Regions from separate parts of the Aurantivibrio infirmus genome, predicted to be linked through region 1. Evidence: predicted binding sites of a transcription regulator. Region 1 holds the regulator's gene; the other holds the start of a gene.

What was found. Region 1 encodes sigma-54, which starts transcription at its own class of promoters, with help from an activator protein. Its sites were predicted from a motif close to TGGCACANNNNTTGCNNT; they were not measured.
Region 2: the regulator sigma-54 is predicted to act here: its motif matches at 4,005-4,022, upstream of ACYUCY_RS10455 (pilin).

Annotation. Positions count from the first base shown of each region.
Region 1 covers NZ_BAAFSK010000007.1:92,943-98,848, forward strand. The annotation lists gene ACYUCY_RS15670 (HPr family phosphocarrier protein) at 1-107, opposite strand, end outside; gene rapZ (RNase adapter RapZ) at 176-1,060, opposite strand; gene ACYUCY_RS15680 (PTS sugar transporter subunit IIA) at 1,318-1,776, opposite strand; gene hpf (ribosome hibernation-promoting factor, HPF/YfiA family) at 1,870-2,160, opposite strand; gene ACYUCY_RS15690 (RNA polymerase factor sigma-54) at 2,310-3,827, opposite strand; gene lptB (LPS export ABC transporter ATP-binding protein) at 4,267-4,992, opposite strand; gene lptA (lipopolysaccharide transport periplasmic protein LptA) at 5,002-5,565, opposite strand; gene lptC (LPS export ABC transporter periplasmic protein LptC) at 5,549-5,906, opposite strand, start outside.
Region 2 covers NZ_BAAFSK010000004.1:223,529-229,434, reverse strand. The annotation lists gene ACYUCY_RS10470 (prepilin peptidase) at 1-769, opposite strand, end outside; gene ACYUCY_RS10465 (type II secretion system F family protein) at 775-1,998, opposite strand; gene pilB (type IV-A pilus assembly ATPase PilB) at 2,003-3,733, opposite strand; gene ACYUCY_RS10455 (pilin) at 4,102-4,527, shown strand; gene nadC (carboxylating nicotinate-nucleotide diphosphorylase) at 4,938-5,864, opposite strand.

The DNA of each region.
Region 1 (5,906 bases):
CTTACTTGAATCACACAAGCAAATCGCGCCGCGGTTTTTGCTAGCTTTGCCGCAGCGCGCGCATGCAATCCAAGTTTGTTGGCGATTGTTAGGTGTTTTTGAAGCATAGTGAAAACTTTGTTGGTTTCTTTTCAGTTGAACTTTATTAATGTTTTTTGAAATTTATGCAGAACAATTATTTGCTCGTTCTAGAATTGGACACTTTTAATTCTCGATGTCGCACTTGAACGTTTTCGTACAAATTTGAAAAATGCTTGTACAAAGAATCGCATAAAAATACTGATCGATGCTGACCACCTGTGCAGCCAACGCCAATGGTGATATAGCTACGATTACTCGCTTCAAAACGAGGTAACCAACGTGTTAAATACTGTGTCATATCGTCTAACATTTCTTTGACTTCGTCTTCGGCGGACAAAAAATCAATCACTGGCTGCTGTAAGCCATTAAATGCGCGTAAATGTGGTTTCCAATAAGGGTTGGGTAGGCAGCGAACGTCATAAACCATCTCGGCGTCAACGGGCACTCCATATTTAAAGCCGAAAGATTCAAATAAAACCGACATTCTTTGGCTTTCTTTTCCGGCGACTCTAATTTTTACTAAATCCCGCAATTCATGCAGATTTAAATTGCTGGTATCAATGACGAGATCGGCGATGTCAGCGATTGGTTCGAGCAGAGAACGTTCTATCTCGATGGCGTCTTGTAAATCTGTTGCTCTATCGCTAAGCGGGTGTTTACGCCGTGTCTCGCTGAATCGTTGGATCAAAACCGCATTGCGTGCATCTAAAAAAACAACTTCGCACTTTAGCCCCGGTATTTTTGCGTTGCGGATTATCTCTGGAAAGTCTTTTAGGTCTTGCCAAGTATTTCGGGCGTCAATACTAATGGCAAATTTTTCTTTACCTGCGGCTGAAGAGACGGTTTCGATGTGCTGCACGAGTTGCGGCAATAAACTAGCGGGTAAATTATCGACACAAGAAAATCCTGCGTCTTCAAGAACATGTAGGGCGGTACTTTTACCGGAACCGGAATGGCCACTTATTACGACGAGTCTCATTGTATTTTTCACGGCTGTATTTGAGTTGCGTGGTTGGGGCGTTTGTTCGAAACGTAGAAGCGATGAAACGAGCTGAGTCCCAAATTGGCCTAAGTATAGCTTGTTAAATAATCCGAAGTGTAGAGATTAGTGGGTATAGTCGCTTGTAACAGGAAAAAAACATAAAGCCCGAAGGTAGAGTCGGGTTTTTTGTTCGTTTTTGCTTAGGGGGCTTACTTTTGGTGGTTGAGCGCTTTGGTTGATTTATAGTCCGCTATCTATTTGTCGAATAGGCTTACTGCTGTGTCATAGAGTTCTTGTTCGGTATTGGCCTTGCGTACGTGTTCAATATTTTCGTTGATTTTAAAAACTTCAGCCAAAGATGCGAGTGTTTGGAGGTGTTGTTCGTGGGCCTCGTCGGGAACGACTAGCGCGAAAACTATATCGACAGGCGCATCGTCAATAGACCCAAAATCTACCGGTTTGTCGAGTTTTATTAGTGCTGCAATGGTGTTGGGGCAGTTGGAGATACGGCAATGAGGTATAGCGATCCCCTGGCCAATGCCTGTTGAACCTAAGCGCTCTCTTGATATCAACTGCTGGAAAAGTTCATCTGGATTGAGAGCGGGGTAATCCTGAGCAATGACTTTAGCGACATGTTCTAAGACACGTTTTTTGCTCGCTTCGGATAAGCCACATAGAGTACGTGACGGCGAAAGAAGAGATTTGATATCCATGGGTGCAGGCATAAGTGTAGGGCATTTAAATTGAGAGCGACTATAAGTCGCTCAAAAGTGGTTAGTGATTCAGGGGATTGTAGTGTAAAAATATTAACGATGACTGTTTAATTTTTCTTTATGTTTAATAAGTTGCCGATCCAGTTTGTCTGATAACAAATCAATTGCTGCGTAAAGGTCTTCTGAATTAGCGTTAGCAAAAAATTCCTTGCCGCTTGCGTGAATGGTTGCTTCTGCCTTTTGTTCTAGCTTGTCAACGGACAAGATAACGTTGACGTTGGTGATTCGGTCGTGGTGTCGTTCAAGTTTTTGCAACTTGGTGTCTACATAGTTCTTTATAGCGGGAGTGAGATCTAGGTGATGACCGCTGGTGTTAATTTGCATAGAGTGGCTCCTAGGTGATGATAGGCTGCTATCAGCCGTTGAAAAATACTTTGATAAAAAACAAGGGCAATTTGATCACTTTTTGGATCGCTTTTAGAACACATTTGGCACAGGCTATCAGAAAATTTTTCATTCTGCTTTGATAAAGATCAGACAAGCCTTTTTCGTTCATTAGATGCGGGGATTGAGAGTGATTCACGGTATTTTGCAATGGTGCGGCGCGCAACTTGGATTCCTTGTTCAGATAATAGCTCGGCAATTTTGCTGTCACTGAGAGGTTTTTTAGGGTTCTCCGCCGCAACCAGTTTTTTAATGATAGCGCGGATTGCCGTACTTGAACATTCACCGCCTGTGTCGGTGCTCACATGGCTTGAGAAAAAATATTTTAATTCGAAAATCCCCTGAGGGGTATGCATATACTTTTGCGTAGTCACCCGAGAAATCGTCGATTCATGCATGCCCACCGTTTCTGCGACATCGTGTAGTACCAGGGGTTTCATCGCTTCTGCACCATAATCTAAAAATCCGCGCTGCTTCTCAACGATACAGGTTGCTACTTTTAATAAGGTTTCGTTTCGACTCTGTAGGCTTTTCAAAAACCAGCGTGCTTCTTGCAGGTTGTCTCGTAAAAAGGTGTTGTCACTACTGGAGTCTGCGCGTTTGATAAGCGATGAATATTCCGGACTGATTCGAATTTTTGGTGCAATTTCGGGGTTTAGACGTACTGTCCATCGGTCATCTTCTTTGCTGACATAAACATCGGGCACAATGTATTCAGTTTCGCCCGCATTGATTAGGTCGCCTGGTCTTGGGTTTAAACTTTGTATCAGAAGGATTGCATCACGTAGTTCATGCTCTTTAAGCTTGGACTTTCTCATGATCTGTTTGTAATCACGAGTCCCCAATAATTCTAAGTATTCTTGTACCACCAGTTTTGCAGCTGAGAGGTGTTCTGTGTCTGGTGATAGTTGTTTTAATTGTATTAAGAGGCATTCGCTTAGATTCTGACCACCGACTCCCGGAGGATCAAATTGTTGGATGCGGTGCAAAACGGCGACGACTTCGTCTTCTTCAAGCTCTTCAAGGGTGTCATGTAGCCCCAAATAGATGTCGGCAACGGTCGTAGATAATAGGCCGCTGGGCTCTATTGCATCGATTAGTGCTAGAGCAATAAAATTATCCCGCTCTGACATGGGAGTGAGGTTGAGCTGCCAGGTGAGGTGATCAATAAGCGATTCTGTGACTGTACGGCGAGAGTCGAAATCAAAATCATCATTATCCGGCATCGACGAGGAGGGGGTGGAGCTCGAAGGCTGGTAAATATCGTCCCAACTGGTGTCAACCGGCAAGTCATTCGGGAGATTCTCTTCCCAGCTTGCATCGTTTAGATCGGTACTCGAAGTATCTTGCTGTTGATTGTTGTCCGATGAGAAGTCATCGCTATTCGTGGTATTTTGATCGTTATTATTACGGTCTTTTTCGTTGCGAGATTCGTTTTGCTCGCTACCCTCATTTTCTTCGATTTCCAGCATTGGATTGGAGTCGAGGGCATCTTGAATTTCTTGCTGTAGATCTAAAGTCGATAACTGTAACAGCCGAATGGCCTGTTGCAGTTGGGGGGTCATCGTGAGCTGATGGCCGAGTTTTAGTTGCAGCGATTGTTTCATAAGATTAGCAGGCGACTTTTCGATTCTGCCAGGTGGAGGCGTGCTTTCCTTGCTTGAGATGTACTAGGTTTGGTTCTTCGGTTTGACATCCAACAACTCTACTTCTGGGTGATACGTGTACTTTAGTTATCTAAAGAGTTTAATTAAGGGTTTTGCTTGAGAGGCTAGGAATGGACGAGGGCCTTACATATTCCAATTTGAAATCCTGACAAACTTGGAATATTTCACCTTCGATTAAGATAGCCAAACAAAGCGGTGTTATTTGCACTGAATCTTTAGTGTAGACAGGCTACCTGGAAGGGGCAATTTTGACAAGCAATGTTTATGCCCAGCTCTGAACATGCATTGAGCTGTATTAAGTCTATGATAAATAAGAAAAAACTATAAAGGTATGAGCAGCAACTGTGTTGATTCAAGCTAAAAAAGTAGGCCGCAAGCTCTATAAACGAAAGTTTTCGCCCAGGTAGACCTTCTGAACCGTACTGTTATTGAGCACAGCTTCGGCATTACCCGCTTCAATTATTTGCCCTTCGCTCACAATGTAAGCGCGTTCACAGATATCAAGGGTTTCTCTAACATTGTGATCAGTTATCAATACGCCGATACCTCGGTTCTTGAGGTGAGCAATAATATTTTTGATATCGGAAACTGAAATTGGATCGACGCCTGCAAAAGGCTCATCAAGCAAAATAAAGTCGGGATCAGCAGCGAGGGCTCGAGCGATTTCAACACGACGGCGTTCGCCTCCCGAAAGAGCCATGCCAAGATTTCTTTTCAAATGCGTGATGTTGAATTCTCTTAGCAGCTCATCTTTTTTGTGAATTCTTTGTTTTCGGTTTAACCCTTTACGTGTTTCTAATACCGCGAGAATATTGTTTGCGACACTCAGTTTTCTAAATACCGAAGCTTCCTGTGGTAAATAGCCTATACCTGCTTTGGCGCGATCATGCATGGCATATTGAGTGATATCTTTATCATCGATAAAAACCTTGCCGCGAAGCGGTTTTATAAGCCCAGCTATCATGTAAAAGCAGGTGGTTTTACCGGCTCCGTTCGGGCCCAGCAGGCCGACCACTTCGCCACTTTTTACGCTGAGCGAAACGTCGACGACAACTTCACGACCTTTATATCGTTTGGCTAGATTAGACGCGGTGAGTTGAGGCATCGGAATATCTTATTGACTGTCAGCGGAGTCAGATTCTGGCTCCGCTGGTGTTGGAATTTTGGGTTCAGCTGTTGTCCACACTGCTTCGCAATTATTGGAGCCTGAGGATGTTTGCGCGGTAATGTTAATCTCATAACGATCGCATTTTGATTCCGACCCGTCTTGTTTGAAATTAGCATCGCCGATGATAAATACTTTTTCAATGCCATCGACGATTTCATATTCAATGACGTCGCCAGTGCCGATGATCAGGGGCTGGTTTTCTCCGGGTTTTTGTTGAAAGGTTGCCGGCGAACCTAAGGCAACTATTTTTTCAATTTCATTTTTAGCGTTGCGCTTAACGGTTGCCTTATCGGCGGTAATTTTCAATGTGCCTTGTTCGAAAACGACATCGTCTTTAAAAATCACCACGCCAGTTTTGTTGTCGTATTCAAAACCGCCAGAGGACGTTAATCGAGCTCCCTGTTGCGTCGAGGTGTTTTGGCTATAGTTGAACCCGCTGGTGAGTAAAAACAAAACGAAAATTGCGCTTTGAATTGACCTTAACGCTACAGTTTTATTGGCTAATATCATGAAAAGTCTCTGCGTTTTTAAGGACACGGTATTGTTCAAGATTGAAATCGGCAATTAACCCCTCGCCAGTGGCGGTATAGCCAGGGTAGGACATCATAACAAGTTTATCGCTGGTCGCCATGTGCCGATCCAAATAGACAAGCAGTTCGCTGGTTTTCAACTCTTCCAATTTCTCGTTGTCGGTGGTCTGCCAAACGCGAACGTCATCATGAAGAGAAATTTGTTTTAAGTTGGCGCCAGAGGCATAACCCGTTTTTGCCTCCATAAAACGCGGTGGTTTATCAGTTTGTCGGAGCGTGAATAGTGGTGAATCGATCTGAGTGTAGTCTTGCTCGGATACT
Region 2 (5,906 bases), on a different contig from region 1:
TGTCACGTCCTTGTATGAGTATGCCAGCTATGCCAATCACTGCACCTACAAGTGAAGACAATATTATTATGACAGGTAATGCTTCCCAGCCCATCCAGGCGCCAAGCGCAGCGAGTAACTTGAAATCTCCAAACCCCATGCCTTCCTTGCCAGTTAATAATTTAAATAGCCAATAAACAGACCATAAAATCCCATAACCAGCTATCGCTCCATATACTGCTGAATAAATATCTGTAAAAACATCGAAGCTATTTATCAGTAGTCCGAGCCACAATAATGGGAGTGTAATGTTGTCGGGGAGGTATTGCGTGTCGATGTCTATAGCTGTTAAAGCTATCAGTGCCCACAACAATAAAAGAGCCGTTAGTCCTTGCGGTGTCGCGCCATAAAAATAAATCACGTAACCCGCTAGCAAGCCAGAAATTAATTCAATAATAGGATAGCGGATAGAAATTGATTTTTTACAGGAAGAGCATTGCCCCTTTAAAAAGAGGTAACTGATTACCGGAATATTTTCCCACGCTCTGATCTTGTGATTACAGTTGGGGCAGTGAGAATTTGGAAAGCCTAAGTTGAAGATTTCTGTTGAAGCAGAATTTTCAATTTTTAGTAGTTCACAACAATCGTTTTTCCATTCGTTTTCCATCATCTTGGGTAAGCGCAGTATAACGACGTTGAGAAAACTACCAACGAGTAACCCTAGTGTTATCGCAGCGACGACTGTAATCGGGGTGGGTAGTTGTGTGAGAGTGAGATAAAAGCTGCTCAAACTTTCTAAACTACGTTGCCGATTTGGAAAATTGGAAGATACATCGCCACCACTAAACCACCGACGAGCACACCTAGAACCGACATGATTAACGGTTCAAGGAGCGATGTGAGATTGTCTACCATGTTGTCAACCGCTTCTTCATAGAAAACGGCGACTTTATCGAGCATCTCATCTAAAGCACCAGATTCTTCACCGATCGCGGTCATTTGTACAAGAAGCGCTGGGAACATGTTGGAACTTCTCAACGAGTGATTAAGTTGGATACCTGTTGATACTTCATCCTTCACTTTAAGCGTAACTTTTTCATAAACGATATTGCCCGTTGCCCCGGCAACTGATGTTAAGGCCTCAATCAGTGGAACACCCGCTGCGAAAGTAGTGGATAAGGTTCTACCAAATCGAGCCATAATGGATAAATATAAAATTTCACCAACGACAGGAATTTTTAATGAATATCGATCTATTGCCGTTGCGAAAGCTTTTGAGCGCCGTTTGGTTTCTTTGAATATAAAAAATGATGCAATGATCCCAATTAGTATGTAAACCCAGTATGCTTGTACAGACTCTGAAATACCTAAAACAAACAGTGTGAAGGCAGGTAAGTCTGCTCCAAAACTGCTAAATGTCTCTGCAAATATTGGAACCACTTTAATCAACAAGATCGCAGTTACCACAAATGCAACGACTACAACAGCGATAGGATAAGTCATTGCCTTTTTAATTTTCGCTTTAATTTGTTCTGTTTTTTCTTTATAGAGCGCAATTCGGTCAAGCATCGTTTCAAGTGCGCCTGACTGTTCTCCCGACTCAACGAGGTTGCAAAAAAGATCGTCAAAATATTTAGGATGCTTTCTTAGAGAGGATGCAAATCCGCCACCGGCTGCGACATCTTCTCGAATCTCCAAAATAAGTTCGCGTAGCGATGGATTATCAAGCCCATCCGCAACAATTTCGAAACTCTGAACAAGCGGTACCCCCGCTTTCATCATGGTTGCCATTTGCCTAGTGAATATGGCGATATCCATTGGTTTGATTGCTTTTTTACCGCTACCAAATAGGGGCTTAGGTTTTCTGCGCACACCTTTGGCACGAATCCCTTGCTTCATCAGCTGGGCTCTAACCAATGCTTGGCTTTGACCTTTTATTTCGCCTTCTATCTTGTTGCCTTTCTTATCAAAGCCTTTGTAGATAAAAACACTTCCGCTGGACGCAGTTGCAGTCGCCATTTTCTTAATCCTTTGTTACCCGATTCGCTTCTTCAAGACTGGTTAAGCCGCTCGCCGCTTTTCGTAGAGCCGACACCCTTAAATTTCTAAAACCTTCTTCTTTCGCTAACTCCGCAATTTTAATCGAAGTACCGCCTTCCATTATAAGGCTGGATATCTTGGGCGTAATGCGAACTACTTCATACACGCCCACTCGGCCTTTATATCCATTTGTGCACTGAGAACATCCACCAGGGTGAAATAGTTCTATTTCTTCCCGGGGAATGCCAATGTTATCGAACCCTTCTTCCTTGAGTATTTCTTCCGGTATATCTGTTGCGGGTTTTTTACAGCTATTACACAGTCTTCGTGCCAATCGTTGAGCAATAATCAAGCTCACTGTGGTCGCCACGTTGAATGCAGGTACTCCCATATTTAACAATCGTGTCAGCGTCTCTGGAGCGCTATTAGTATGTAATGTTGAAAGAACCATGTGACCTGTTTGCGCAGCCTTTATACCAATCTCAGCAGTTTCTAGGTCGCGTATCTCACCAACCATGATGACATCTGGATCCTGTCGCAAAAAAGACCTTAAGGCTTCAGCAAAAGTTAGGCCAACCTTGTTGTTCATTTGTACCTGGTTGATGCCCTCTAGGTTTATTTCTACTGGATCTTCCGCGGTGGAGATGTTCCTTTCGCTGGTATTTAAGATGTTTAGGCCAGTATATAAAGAAACGGTTTTACCACTACCTGTTGGCCCCGTTACTAATATCATTCCTTGAGGTTGTTGGAGGGCATCCATAAAAAGTTTCTTTTGGTCTTCTTCATACCCAAGTGCATCAATTCCGAGTTTCGCGGAACTTGGATCGAGAATACGCAACACTACTTTTTCACCAAATAAAGTTGGTAGAGTATTAACACGAAAATCGATAGCGCGATTTCGGGATATTTTCATCTTGATTCGGCCATCCTGAGGAAGCCTGCGTTCTGAAATATCCATCTGAGACATAACTTTTAAGCGGGCCGCTAATCGAGTTCCTAGATTTTGAGGTGGGCGCGTCATTTCTTGTAATATTCCATCGGTTCTAAATCGAACTCGATATGACTTTTCATAGGGTTCAAAGTGAATATCGGATGCGCCACCTTTAATTGCGTCTAAAAGAACTTTGTTAATAAAGCGAACGATTGGTGCCTCATCGACTTCTGCACCATCACCATCATCACTAGGGCCATCTTCATCCACGGCCTGAATATCTAAATCATCAAGTGAGTCTTCGTCTAGTCCACCAAGTGCGTCACCGATGGATTCTTCTTGTCGATTAAAATACGCTTCAATAGCCGCCTGAAGTTTGTCAGCTTCAACTAGAATCGCTTCAGTGGTTTTGCCCGTATTAAATTTAATTTCATCTAGGGCGTGGAGGTTGGTGGGGTCTGAAACGGCTACAAACAAGCGATTGCCGCGCTTAAATAAAGGTAGGGCTTGATGTTTTTTTATTAGCTTCTGGTCAACAATCCCTGTGGGAATACTCAGCACGTTAAATGAATCGAGATCAATAATAGGAGTTCCGAATTCTTCGGATGCAGCAGTTGCTATGCTTTTTGAGTCAAGGTCCGTGGAGCTGACAAGCTGCAAGGCAAAAGGCGTCTTGTTCTGCGCGGATTGTTTAAGGACGTCGAGCGCCGTCGATTCATCAATTAGGCCATCGTTTATGAGGCGTCTCGCCAAGCCGCTGATTACCGCTGTGTTTGAGTTCATTGATTAAGCCTAAATATTAAGCCGAATTTCGACTGGTCTATATCCTGAATTAACTTTTGTCGCTAACACTATGTAAATTATAGTTTTTAGTCAATTCTTAACCGCCGAAGTTAGTGAAAGTATAGTATAGACGGTCAAATTGAAAAGCTAATACTATTTACTGATGCAAATTCCCTGAAATTGGAAGATTCTGACAAAAAATGTCAGAAGAATAATCGATTATTTAGGCTCAGATTAGAAAAGTTAAGGTATTTCAGGGGTGTTCCATAGTTGGCCCGCTTGTTGCTCAATACTCACAAGTGCCAGAAGGAAATCATTGCGAACCCTCTGGTGTGTTAATTTAAACAACGCTATTGGAGTTAACTGTAATGAAAGCATCTATGAAAAAACAAAGTGGATTTACCTTGATCGAATTAATGATTGTGGTAGCAATTATCGGCATTTTGGCTGCAGTCGCTCTGCCAGCCTACCAGGATTATACTAAGCGAGCGAAGTTTAGTGAGGTTGTGATTGGCACTTCTGGTCTTAAAACCGCTGTTGAAATCTGCGCTCAAGATTTAGGCACAGTCACAGGTTGTACTGACGGTGCAACTGGTTCAGGTTGGTCTATTGCTGCGTTGCCAGCTGCGACCACTTACACTGCTACTATGACAACCACAAATGGAGTTATCACAGCTACTGCTGTTAGTGCGCTAGGGTTAAATGGTGAGACTTATATTATGACTCCGACCTTCGCTAATGGCGCCGTCACATGGGCTAAAACGGGCACCTGTGTAGGAGCGAATGTTTGTTAAGGAAGTATTTGATTTAAAAAAAGCCCCATTGACGAGAGTCATTGGGGCTTTTTTTGTGGCTAAGGCTATAACCTATTTGATTCCAGAAAAAGACTTCACTAATAGTGTTTTGGTCAAGTCTAAAGGAGTATTTATATCGCGGCTCATCCAAACGGAAAATCTTGTGCCCCCTTTTTTAGAACACAATCTTCTCTACCGTGAGATGTCTTCATTCACAAACCTTTGGCATTATTGAATGCTATCCGAGCTAGATATTTTTTGAGATTTTCGAAAACCGCTATGGCTAATTTTGCGCCGTTGGGTTTTTGATGTTTTTCTCAAACGGCGGACGCTACTAGTTTTAACTTTTGCTGTATAAAATGATGGCTGGATGTTGGAGTAAGCAGTCTCGCTCAGTTTTATCGAGTTGCTCAGGATTTAACATTTATCTTCATGGACAGGTCTATTGCAGTAAGGTTTTTTGTTAACGAGCCAAATGATGCGTAATCCGCAATACCCGAAAGTCGGTCAGACACTTCTTTAATTTGTAAATTTCCTGACGACTCAAATTTCGAATATCCTTTTTCTAATAAAGAGCTTTTCTGTAATTCTTCGTCGGAAAAATTATCAAGCATTATGACATCTGCTTTTGCGGCGAGAGCTTCCATTAATTCTTCCAAATTCTCAACTTCCACTTCGACGGTTTTCCCTGGGTTTTGTGTTCTAGCGGTTTTAATTGCATTCGTAATGCCATCGCATGCGGCAATATGGTTTTCTTTAATTAAAAATGCATCGTATAAGCCAATACGGTGATTGTGGCAGCCGCCGCACCGCACTGCGTATTTTTGTGCGCTTCGCAGTCCCGGAATTGTTTTTCGTGTATCGAGTATTTTTACGTCTGTACCTTTTACAGATTCTGAAAATTGGCGGCTCGTGGTTGCTGTGCCGGATAATAGTTGCAAAAAATTCAGTGCTGTTCGTTCGCCGGTTAATAAGCTTCTACTGTTGCCTTTTAACTGACACAGTTCTGAGTTTGCTTTAGCGAAATCGCCATCGGCAACCTTCCAATTAATCTCAACGTCCGCATCCAATTGTTTGAATACTTCGTTAACCCAATCAATACCACAGATTACGCAGTCTTCCCGAGTAATGATTGTCGCAGTAGAATTTTGCTCCTTGGGTATTAGTTGGGCGGTGATGTCGCCTTCGCCAATATCTTCTTCTAGCGCAAAAGCTACGACGCGCACACGGTCTGTCTTTAAGTTTGGAATGTCGGCGGAAAAATCTTTTTTTAGCCTACTATCTTTGGAGGGGTATTCCTTTGAAATTGATTCAGTGCCGGGTTGCAGTGTTGACATGGTTCTATGATATTCCGAGTTTCTAGGGTTTTTCGAGATTAA